DNA from 3 places in the Enterobacter sp. HK169 genome. Region 1 is predicted to be linked to each of the others. Evidence: predicted binding sites of a transcription regulator. Region 1 holds the regulator's gene; each other region holds the start of a gene.
The links. Region 1 encodes Fur, which represses iron uptake genes when iron is present. Its sites were predicted from a motif close to ATAATAATGAGAACNACTATCAA; they were not measured.
Positions count from the first base shown of each region.

Region 2: exbB (tol-pal system-associated acyl-CoA thioesterase) is a predicted target of Fur. The motif match lies at 1,768-1,790, and genes of this name have one in related genera.
Region 3: zupT (zinc transporter ZupT) is a predicted target of Fur. The motif match lies at 1,926-1,948, and genes of this name have one in related genera.

Region 1 covers NZ_CP017087.1:4,239,492-4,242,771, reverse strand. The annotation lists gene ybfE (LexA regulated protein) at 1-55, shown strand, start outside; gene fldA (flavodoxin FldA) at 211-741, shown strand; gene fur (ferric iron uptake transcriptional regulator) at 1,032-1,478, shown strand; gene chiQ (ChiQ/YbfN family lipoprotein) at 1,620-1,946, opposite strand; gene chiP (chitoporin ChiP) at 1,994-3,280, opposite strand, start outside.
Region 2 covers NZ_CP017087.1:2,230,865-2,234,144, forward strand. The annotation lists gene EnteroDNA1_RS10480 (hypothetical protein) at 1-51, shown strand, start outside; gene EnteroDNA1_RS10485 (hypothetical protein) at 53-502, shown strand; gene exbD (TonB system transport protein ExbD) at 545-970, opposite strand; gene exbB (tol-pal system-associated acyl-CoA thioesterase) at 975-1,706, opposite strand; gene metC (cystathionine beta-lyase) at 1,958-3,145, shown strand.
Region 3 covers NZ_CP017087.1:2,264,927-2,268,206, forward strand. The annotation lists gene EnteroDNA1_RS10645 (glutathionylspermidine synthase family protein) at 1-883, shown strand, start outside; gene ygiD (4,5-DOPA dioxygenase extradiol) at 976-1,764, opposite strand; gene zupT (zinc transporter ZupT) at 1,961-2,734, shown strand; gene ribB (3,4-dihydroxy-2-butanone-4-phosphate synthase) at 2,767-3,280, opposite strand, start outside.

The sequences.
Region 1 (3,280 bases):
GCTCATTGAAGAGATGTTGCTCGTCCAGCTTGAGACGTTACGCAGCCAGGCATAAGTCTGAAAATCCCCTTTCTCACCCTTTTCATGTAGCACAGAGTGCAGTCCTGCGCGATAGCTGTTTCCGCAGGGTTGCCAGTTCTGCTATTATTGCCCTTATCCGTGGCCGAATTGCGCCACCATACTATTAAGTTTCAAGAGGTTATTTTACTCATGGCAATCATCGGCATTTTCTTTGGCAGTGATACCGGCAATACCGAAAATATCGCAAAAAACATTCAAAAACAGCTCGGTAAAGACGTTGCTGATGTGCATGACATCGCCAAGAGCAGCAAAGAAGATCTGGAAGGCTATGACATTCTGCTGCTGGGTATCCCAACCTGGTACTACGGTGAAGCCCAGTGCGACTGGGATGATTTCTTCCCGACGCTGGAAGAAGTGGACTTCAACGGTAAGCTGGTCGCCCTGTTTGGCTGTGGCGATCAGGAAGACTACGCCGAATACTTCTGTGACGCGCTGGGCACCATCCGCGATATCATTGAGCCGAACGGCGCGGTTATCGTAGGCCACTGGCCGACCGCCGGTTACCACTTCGAAGCGTCTAAAGGCCTGGCCGATGACGATCATTTCGTAGGCCTGGCCATCGACGAAGACCGTCAGCCAGAACTGACCGCAGAGCGCGTTGAGAAGTGGGTGAAGCAGATCCGTGAAGAACTGCACCTGGATGATATTCTGAACGCCTGATTTTATCGCGGCGCAACTGCGGTTGCGCCCATGCTCCAGGTCAAACCGATTAAATTAATCGCTACAATCTTTTAACTTTTTCGCCCAGACCTGTACAATGTCTCCCTGATAAAACGTGGTTTTCCATTGAGCAAGTTTGTTGGTGATACCACGTTTTTATAAGCATATTTTGCCTGAGACTTGCAGTTTTCATTTAGCCATGGCAGTTCTATAATGAGACGCATTATCCCGGGTGCATTTTCTGTCACTTCCTACAGAAGTGAATCGTTTAGCAACAGGACAGATTCCGCATGACTGACAACAATACCGCATTAAAGAAGGCTGGCCTGAAAGTTACGCTTCCTCGGTTAAAAATCCTTGAAGTGCTTCAGGGTCCAGACAATCACCATGTCAGTGCGGAAGACCTTTATAAACGTCTTATCGACATGGGTGAAGAGATTGGGCTGGCTACCGTCTATCGCGTGCTGAACCAGTTTGATGACGCGGGCATTGTTACCCGTCATAATTTCGAAGGCGGTAAATCTGTTTTCGAACTGACCCAGCAGCAGCACCACGATCACCTGATCTGCCTCGATTGCGGCAAGGTCATTGAATTCAGCGATGATTCCATCGAAGCGCGCCAGCGTGAAATCGCGGCGCGTCATGGCATCCGCCTGACGAACCACAGCCTGTACCTTTACGGTCACTGCGCTGAAGGCGATTGCCGCGAAGACGATCACGCGCACGACGCGAAATAATAAGATTCATACTCTGAGCCAGCCGCAAGGTTGGCTTTTTTTTTGCCTGGAAAAAGCCCGGTGGCGCTGCGCTTACCGGACCTACGGGCTATGACACCTTTGTAGGCCCGGTAAGCGCAGCGCCACCGGGCGTAAAGCAACTTATTTATTGTTGTTGCGTATCTCGTTCCAGATCTTATCGCAACGCTTCTCCACTTCCTGATCGTTACCGGTTTTACGCGCCTGAATGCAGGCCTGATAATCCATCACGCGGACGTTTTCCTGCGTCGCGAACTGCTCATGCGCTTTCTCTTTCTTCAGCACGTTCAGCACGCTCTGACAGGCCTGAATTTTCTCCGGCGATCCTTCCGCAGTATTTATGCAGGCGCTATACGCTTCCTTCAGACGGGAGTCCTCTTTCGGCGCCTGATTCTGAGCACACGCCGCCAGCCCTGAAGCCAGCAACGCGACGATTACGATTTTTTTCATCATGTGCATTCTCCATACCGGCGGGACTCAGCCCGCCGGTGCGTTTATCAGAAGATGGTGAATGGGGCAATAACCATGAATTTCACGTCACGCTCATCCTGGAAGATGTTGCCGTAACCGCCCGCATAGCTCGGGATATCGGAGTGGTTGTCATACTGGGTGAAGTGCAGTTTGAACATCGTGCCTTTCGCACGGCCATCCTGCAGGGTATAGATAGCATCGAGGCTGTAGGAAGACTCTTTCAGGCGATAGTTGGGATCGTAGTATGCGTCCGGCGTGGCCATATCGGCAGGTTTTGCGTCCCAGGCGTAAGCGTAAGAAGCGCCCACCGCCCAGCCAGGCAGGTTCCAGTTTTTCAGGTCATACATTGCGCCGAAGAAGACCGCTTTCTCGCCGTCGGCGTTGAAGTCTGAGCGGTTATCCCACCAGATATCAAGACGACCGTTGGAGGAGGCGTAGGTCGGGGTCATACGCTGCAGGAAGTAGCCCTGCTGCCCTTCCGCCTTCACCCATGTGCCTTCCAGACGCAAATCAACCTGACCGACCTTGTAGCCGAAGGTTAACGCCTGTAGCCACGCGGTGCCGTCATAAATGTCGTTGACGCCACCGTTGCTGACTTTGTCGCGCGTACCGTAGAACTGGTAGCTGGTGCTCAGCGGGCTACCCGCGACATCGAATTTATAGCTGGCCTTAGCAAAGTACTGATCGACATAGCCCTGTGCCTGACCAAATGCCGCTTCCAGCACCAGATCGTTTTTGAAGTCGTACTTCGCGCCCAGCGAGTGCAGGTAATCGACTTTGGTTTTTTTATCGTTCTGGTAGAACTTGTCCATTTCGATGTGCCACGGTGCTTTGTACTCGTTGGTCCACATATAGGAGAAGCTCAACGCACCCGCATCACCGTAGTCAAAGTTCGCCCCGGCTTCGGCACCCTGATAGGTACCCGGCATAAAGCTCCAGTGCGGTGCTAACAGAGTCTGGCCAGTTGGCTGAATATAACCACCGCGCGCCCAGACCGGACCGTATTTAAATTTTGCAGCGGCTTTGTAAAGGCTAATGCCGCTCTTATCCCCGGACCAGTCTTCTTTATAGGCTTTGTTGCTGGAGGAGAAGGCAATTTCGTTCGGGTGGGCGCTGTCGCCGTTTTCCGCCATTTCAATCGCGGTAAACGCAGCAATATCCAGACCGAACATATCCGCGGCATAGCCTGACTGGAAGTCCAGGTTGGCGTTCCAGGTGGAGTGAGAAAGGTTGGTTTTGTATTTGTCTTCGGTGACGTCTTTACGGTCACGTTCACGCTGCCAGTAATAAATACCGCCCGTGAGGGTAGAATC
Region 2 (3,280 bases), 2.0 Mb from region 1:
ATTACTCGCGAAAAAAACAACCCAATCTTTTATAGCCTGGGGGAAGATTAACGTGAAAGAAGTTAAAAACAACGACGTTTATTTGACTTTAGATGATAAAAAAAGTGATGAATTTATCTTAAAGCAAAATCTCGACGCGCTAAGAAACACAAAAAATGACGAGATGACGCGTATTACGCAAGACCTGGTATCGATCCCGGCGACGCTGGTTCGTCTGAAATGGCAGAATCGCCGTGAAATTTATCCGTTGCAGGTCAAAGAAGAAATTTACGGTGCCGTGATGAACGCCATCATAGAGCAGCGTCCCGAGCTGAAAGAGAAGCTTCTGGGACGTCTTGAGGCCAATTATCAGTATCTGCTTGCCAGAGAAATCGCCACCCTGCGTCTGACGCGCAAGCTGTCCGACGGTGAGTACCGTACCTCAAACGTCACCTGCGTGGCGCTTGATGAGGACGCGCTGGCAACCCCTTCTACCGCACCGACGGATAATAAAAACGCTTAAACCGACAGGCATAAAAAAAGCCGGCTTTCGCCAGCTTCTTTATCACTTCGAGGCCGCTTTCTCTTCGCCGACCAGTCCAATCTTCAGGTAACCCGCCTGATGCAGCGTGTCCATTACCTTCATCATGGTTTCATAATCAACGGTTTTATCCGCGCGGAAGAAGACCGTGGTGTCTTTCTTTCCGCCCGTAAGCTGCTCCAGCGCCGGGATGACCGAGTCGGCCGTCACCGGGTCGTTCCCGAGGAACATGGATTTATCCGCTTTCACCGACAGGTAGATAGGCTTCTCCGGGCGCGGCTGGGGCTGGCTGGAAGAGGCGGGCAGATTCACCTTCACATCCACCGTCGCCAGCGGCGCGGCCACCATGAAGATAATCAGCAGAACCAGCATGACGTCGATAAACGGCGTCACGTTGATTTCATGCATTTCGCCGTTATCGTCCAGATTTTCGTTTAGACGCATCGCCATACTCTTAACCTGCGCGCAGTTTAGACGCCGCGTGCACCGGCTTAACCGAGCTGGCGTTCAGGTCGAGATCGCGGCTTTGCAGCAGCAGAACCTGCGCGGCAACATCACCCAGCGTGGCTTTGTAGCTGCCAATCATGCGTGCGAAGATGTTGTAGATAACCACCGCCGGGATAGCGGCGACCAGACCGATTGCCGTCGCCAGCAGCGCTTCTGCGATACCCGGCGCCACGACCGCCAGGTTGGTGGTTTGGGTCTGCGCGATACCGATAAAGCTGTTCATGATGCCCCAGACCGTACCGAAAAGACCGATGAACGGTGAGATCGCGCCGATGGTCGCCAGATAGCCATTGCCGCGTCCCATGTGTCGGCCAACGGCCGCAACGCGACGCTCCAGGCGGAAACCGGTACGTTCTTTGATCCCTTCGTTATCTTCACTGCCAGCGGAGAGTTCCAGCTCGTTCTGCGCTTCGTTCACTAACAGGGTGGTCAGGCTTTTCGCGTGGAAGGATGAGGTCATATCTGAAGCCTGATCCAGAGAGCGGGCTTCAGCCAGCTGTAGCTGTTCCCGCTTAAGGCGACGCTTCTGCGAAAGCAGCTCGGCGCTTTTGCTGAAGAAGATAGCCCAGGTGACAACGGACGCCAGAATCAGGCCGATCATCACAATCTTAACCACGATGTCAGCATGCTGATACATGCCCCAAACGGAGAGATCCGTCTGCATCAAATTATTACCCACTCTGTATCTCCAGGACGCAAATCACAAAATCTGAGCGTAATAATATCAAAACGTCGTCGAATTGATAGTAGTTCTCATTAGTATTTGCATGGTGCCGTAATTTTCGTTCACTTTCCTTGCGCTTACGCAGTAAAAATTTCTTATGCAAATTTTTGCTAATATTTTCTGCTTATTCGATAAGCCCCGGGGTGCAGTTTTTTCCAATCGTGGTAGTCTGGACGTCCAGACGTATAAAAACAGGGTTAGCGAACATGACAAAGAAGCATCTTGATACCACGCTGGTACAGGCAGGACGCAGCAAAAAATATACGCAGGGATCGGTCAACAGCGTGATTCAACGAGCCTCCTCGCTGGTGTTTGATACCGTTGAGGAGAAAAAAATTGCCACGCGCAATCGCGCGAAAGGCGGGCTGTTTTATGGCCGTCGCGGCACGCTAACCCATTTCTCTCTTCAGGAAGCGATGTGCGAGCTGGAAGGCGGCGCAGGCTGCGCGCTGTTCCCGTGCGGGGCGGCGGCGGTCGCCAACACCATTCTGGCGTTTGTGGAACAGGGCGACCATATCCTGATGACCAACACCGCCTACGAGCCCAGCCAGGACTTCTGCACCAAAATCCTCAGCAAGCTCGGCGTAACGACCGGCTGGTTCGACCCGCTGATCGGTGAAGGCATTGCCGAACTTATTCAGCCAAACACGCGCATTGTGTTCCTGGAATCTCCGGGATCGCTCACCATGGAAGTTCACGACGTGCCGGCTATCGTGAAAGCCGTGCGCAGCAAAGCCCCAGAGGCGATCGTTATGATCGATAACACCTGGGCGGCGGGCGTGCTGTTTAAAGCCCTGGAATTCGACATTGATATCTCGATTCAGGCGGCGACGAAATACCTGATAGGCCACTCTGACGGCATGATTGGCACCGCGGTTTCCAACGCGCGCTGCTGGGATCAGCTGCGTGAAAATGCCTACCTGATGGGCCAGATGGTGGATGCAGATACGGCCTACATGACCAGCCGCGGACTCCGCACGCTGGGCGTTCGCCTGCGTCAGCACCATGAAAGCAGCCTGAAGGTGGCCGAATGGCTGGCGCAGCATCCGCAGGTTGAGCGCGTGAATCATCCCGCGTTACCGGGCAGTAAAGGCCACGAATTCTGGCAGCGTGATTTTACGGGCAGCAGCGGTTTGTTCTCGTTCGTACTGCAAAAGCGGCTGAATAACGACGAGCTGGCGAGCTATCTGGATAATTTTACCCTCTTCAGCATGGCCTACTCCTGGGGCGGTTTTGAATCTCTGATCCTGCCTAACCAGCCGGAACAGGTTGCGGCTCTGCGCCCCGGCGGTGAAGTGGACTTCAGCGGCACCCTGATTCGACTGCATATCGGTTTAGAAAACGTTGACGATCTGATTGCCGATTTAGCAGCAGGGTTCGAGCGTATCGTGTAGAGTGCTGGCTGAAAATGTACTCCCTGGACGCTTTTGTGGACACCGCAAGCAGAAAAGTCTGCTTGAGTTGCGCCCGGGATCAAACCCGACGGGCGAATAAGGGAGTACAATAGCGCTATATCTGCTGTTCCACAG
Region 3 (3,280 bases), 2.0 Mb from region 1:
TCAACCTTCGCTTTACTCTCGCCTGGATCTGGCGTGGGACGGCAAAGGTGAACCGAAGCTGCTGGAAAACAACGCCGATACGCCAACCTCTCTGTATGAAGCGGCGTTCTTCCAGTGGATCTGGCTGGAAGACCAGGCCAATGCCGGAAACCTGCCGGAAGGCAGCGACCAGTTTAACAGCCTGCAGGAAAAGCTGATTGAGCGTTTTGCCGAGCTGCGCGAACAGCATGGCTTTAACCTGCTCCATCTCGCCTGCTGCCGCGACACGGAAGAAGACCGTGGCACGGTTCAGTATCTGCAGGACTGCGCCGCCGAAGCGGAAGTGGCGACCGAGTTCCTCTATATCGAGGATATCGGCCTGGGTGAAAAAGGTCAGTTTACGGATATGCAGGACCAGGTGATAAGCAACCTGTTCAAGCTCTACCCGTGGGAATACATGCTGCGCGAGATGTTCTCCACCAAGCTGGAAGATGCTGGCGTGCGCTGGCTGGAGCCGGCCTGGAAGAGCATCATCTCTAACAAAGCCCTGCTGCCGATGCTCTGGGAGATGTTCCCGAACCACCCGAACCTGCTGCCAGCCTATTTTGCGGAAGATGATTACCCGCAAATGGAAAAATACGTTGTTAAGCCGATCTTCTCCCGCGAAGGCGCAAACGTCTCGATTATCGAAAACGGCAAGACGCTGGAAGCGGTTGAAGGGCCATACGGCGAAGAAGGGATGATCGTCCAGGAGTTCTATCAGCTGCCGAAATTTGGCGACAGCTATACGCTGATTGGCAGCTGGCTCATCAACGATCAACCGGCCGGGATTGGCATTCGCGAAGATCGCGCGCTGATCACGCAGGATCTGTCACGGTTTTATCCGCACATTTTTGTCGAATAGGCCGCGGCCTGATGCCCTCACCCCGCCCCTCTCCCACAGGGAGAGGGTGCAAACACTGAAAACGGCAACCTGAGGTTGCCGTTTTGCTTTTATTACCCAATCTGCACCGACAGCATACTCAGACTCCCCATCTCAATACCGTCGACCGGGATCGTCACCGGCTCCTGACCATCCCACGCGCCAAGCACGTACAGCAACGGCAGGAAGTGCTCCGGCGTCGGATTAGAGAGCGAACCGCCATCATGATCCAGATAGTTCACCAGGGGATGCTCCTCAGCCGGGCCTTGCCAGGTCAGGTTCGCTTTAACGTAGTCGTTAAAAGAGGTTGCCCACGGGTACGGCGTGTTCTCACCGTGCCAGCGTGCGGTACGCAGGTTATGCACCACGTTGCCGCTCGCAACCAGCATGATGCCTTCATCACGCAGGGTTGCCAGCTTGCGCCCCACCTCCAGATGCCAGGCCGCCGGTTTAGTGCTGTCGATGCTCAACTGCACCATCGGGATATCCGCGTCAGGATACATTTTAATCAGCACGCCCCAGGAGCCATGGTCAAAGCCCCAGGCTTCTTTATCCAGCGTCACAGGGACAGGTGCCAGCAACTCTACCAGCTTTTGCGCCAGCTCAGGCGACCCGGGGGCCGGATAATGCGTGTCGTACAGCGCCTGCGGGAAGCCGCCAAAATCATGAATGGTTTTTGGCGCTTCCATGGCGGTCACGCCCGTCCCACGGGTAAACCAGTGTGCAGACACCACCACGATCGCTTTCGGACGCGGCAACGTCTCGCCAAGATGACGCCAGGCGCGGGTATAGACGTTGTCTTCCAGAACGTTCATAGGGCTACCGTGGCCTAAAAACAGGGCTGGCATACGGGAAGAAGTCATGGTGATATCCTTACAGAAGGTGTCAATTTAATGGTGCTACATTACGCGCAATCCGGCAAAGATGAACGCAGATAAGCGTGAAGATCATCATCAGGAAATTTGAATGTAAGGAATGTGTAAAGCCGGGTTTTCACCCTCGCTTTGCCAGAAATGAATCATTTATATTAATGAGAATGATTATCATAAGGAGCAATGCATGTCAGTCCCCTTGATCCTGACCATACTGGCGGGCGCCGCGACCTTTATCGGTGCGCTCCTCGGCGTGCTCGGCCAAAAGCCCTCTAACCGCGTACTGGCCTTTTCACTGGGCTTTGCTGCCGGAATCATGCTGCTCATCTCCCTGATGGAGATGCTGCCTGCCGCGTTGGGCACAGAAGGCATGTCTCCGCTGCTGGGCTACGGCATGTTTGTCTTTGGCCTGCTGGGATACTTTGCCCTCGATCGGATGCTTCCGCACGCGCATCCGCAGGATTTAATGCAGAAAAACGTGACGCCCATGCCGCGCAATATCAAGCGTACCGCCGTGCTGTTAACGCTTGGCATCAGTCTGCATAACTTCCCGGAAGGGGTCGCTACCTACGTGACGGCCAGCAGCAATCTTGAGATGGGCTTTGGCATCGCGCTGGCGGTCGCCTTACACAATATTCCTGAAGGACTGGCCGTCGCCGGACCCGTGTATGCCGCAACGGGATCGAAACGCACCGCGGTGTTCTGGGCGGGCATTTCCGGGATGGCCGAAATCCTTGGCGGCGTACTGGCCTGGCTGATCCTTGGTAGCCTGGTCTCTCCGGTGGTGATGGCGGCGATTATGGCCGCGGTAGCCGGGATCATGGTTGCGCTTTCGGTGGATGAACTGATGCCGCTGGCGAAGGAGATCGATCCTAACAACAACCCCAGCTATGGCGTGCTGTGCGGAATGTCGGTGATGGGATTAAGTCTGGTTCTGCTGCAGACCGCAGGAATCGGGTAAAAAAACGCCGGGATATCCCGGCGTTTTTATTTTCAGCTGGCTTTGCGCTCGTGCGCCTGGCGATACTCAACCAGATCTTCAATCGTGACCACCGGCATGTTGTGCAGGCGGGCAAAGGTAATGCATTCCGGCGCGCGCGCCATGGTGCCGTCATCGTTGGTCAGTTCGCACAGCACGCCAGCAGGTTTGAAGCCAGCCAGCGTCACCAGGTCGATCGTCGCTTCGGTGTGACCACCGCGGGTCAACACGCCGCCCGCCTGCGCACGCAGTGGGAAGACGTGGCCTGGACGGTGCAGATCGGATGGCTTCGCACCATCAGCAATCGCTGCACGTACGGTGGTCAGACGGTCAGCCGCAGACACACCTGTGGTCACGCCATGCGCCGCTTCAATGGTCACGGTAAAACCGGTACCAAAGGCGCTGGTGTTGTTTTCGACCATCATCGGCAGATCGAGCTGCTTACGACGATCTTCATTAATACACAGGCATACGATGCCGCTGCCGTGACGGATGGTCAGCGCCATCTGTTCAACGGTCATGTTTTCG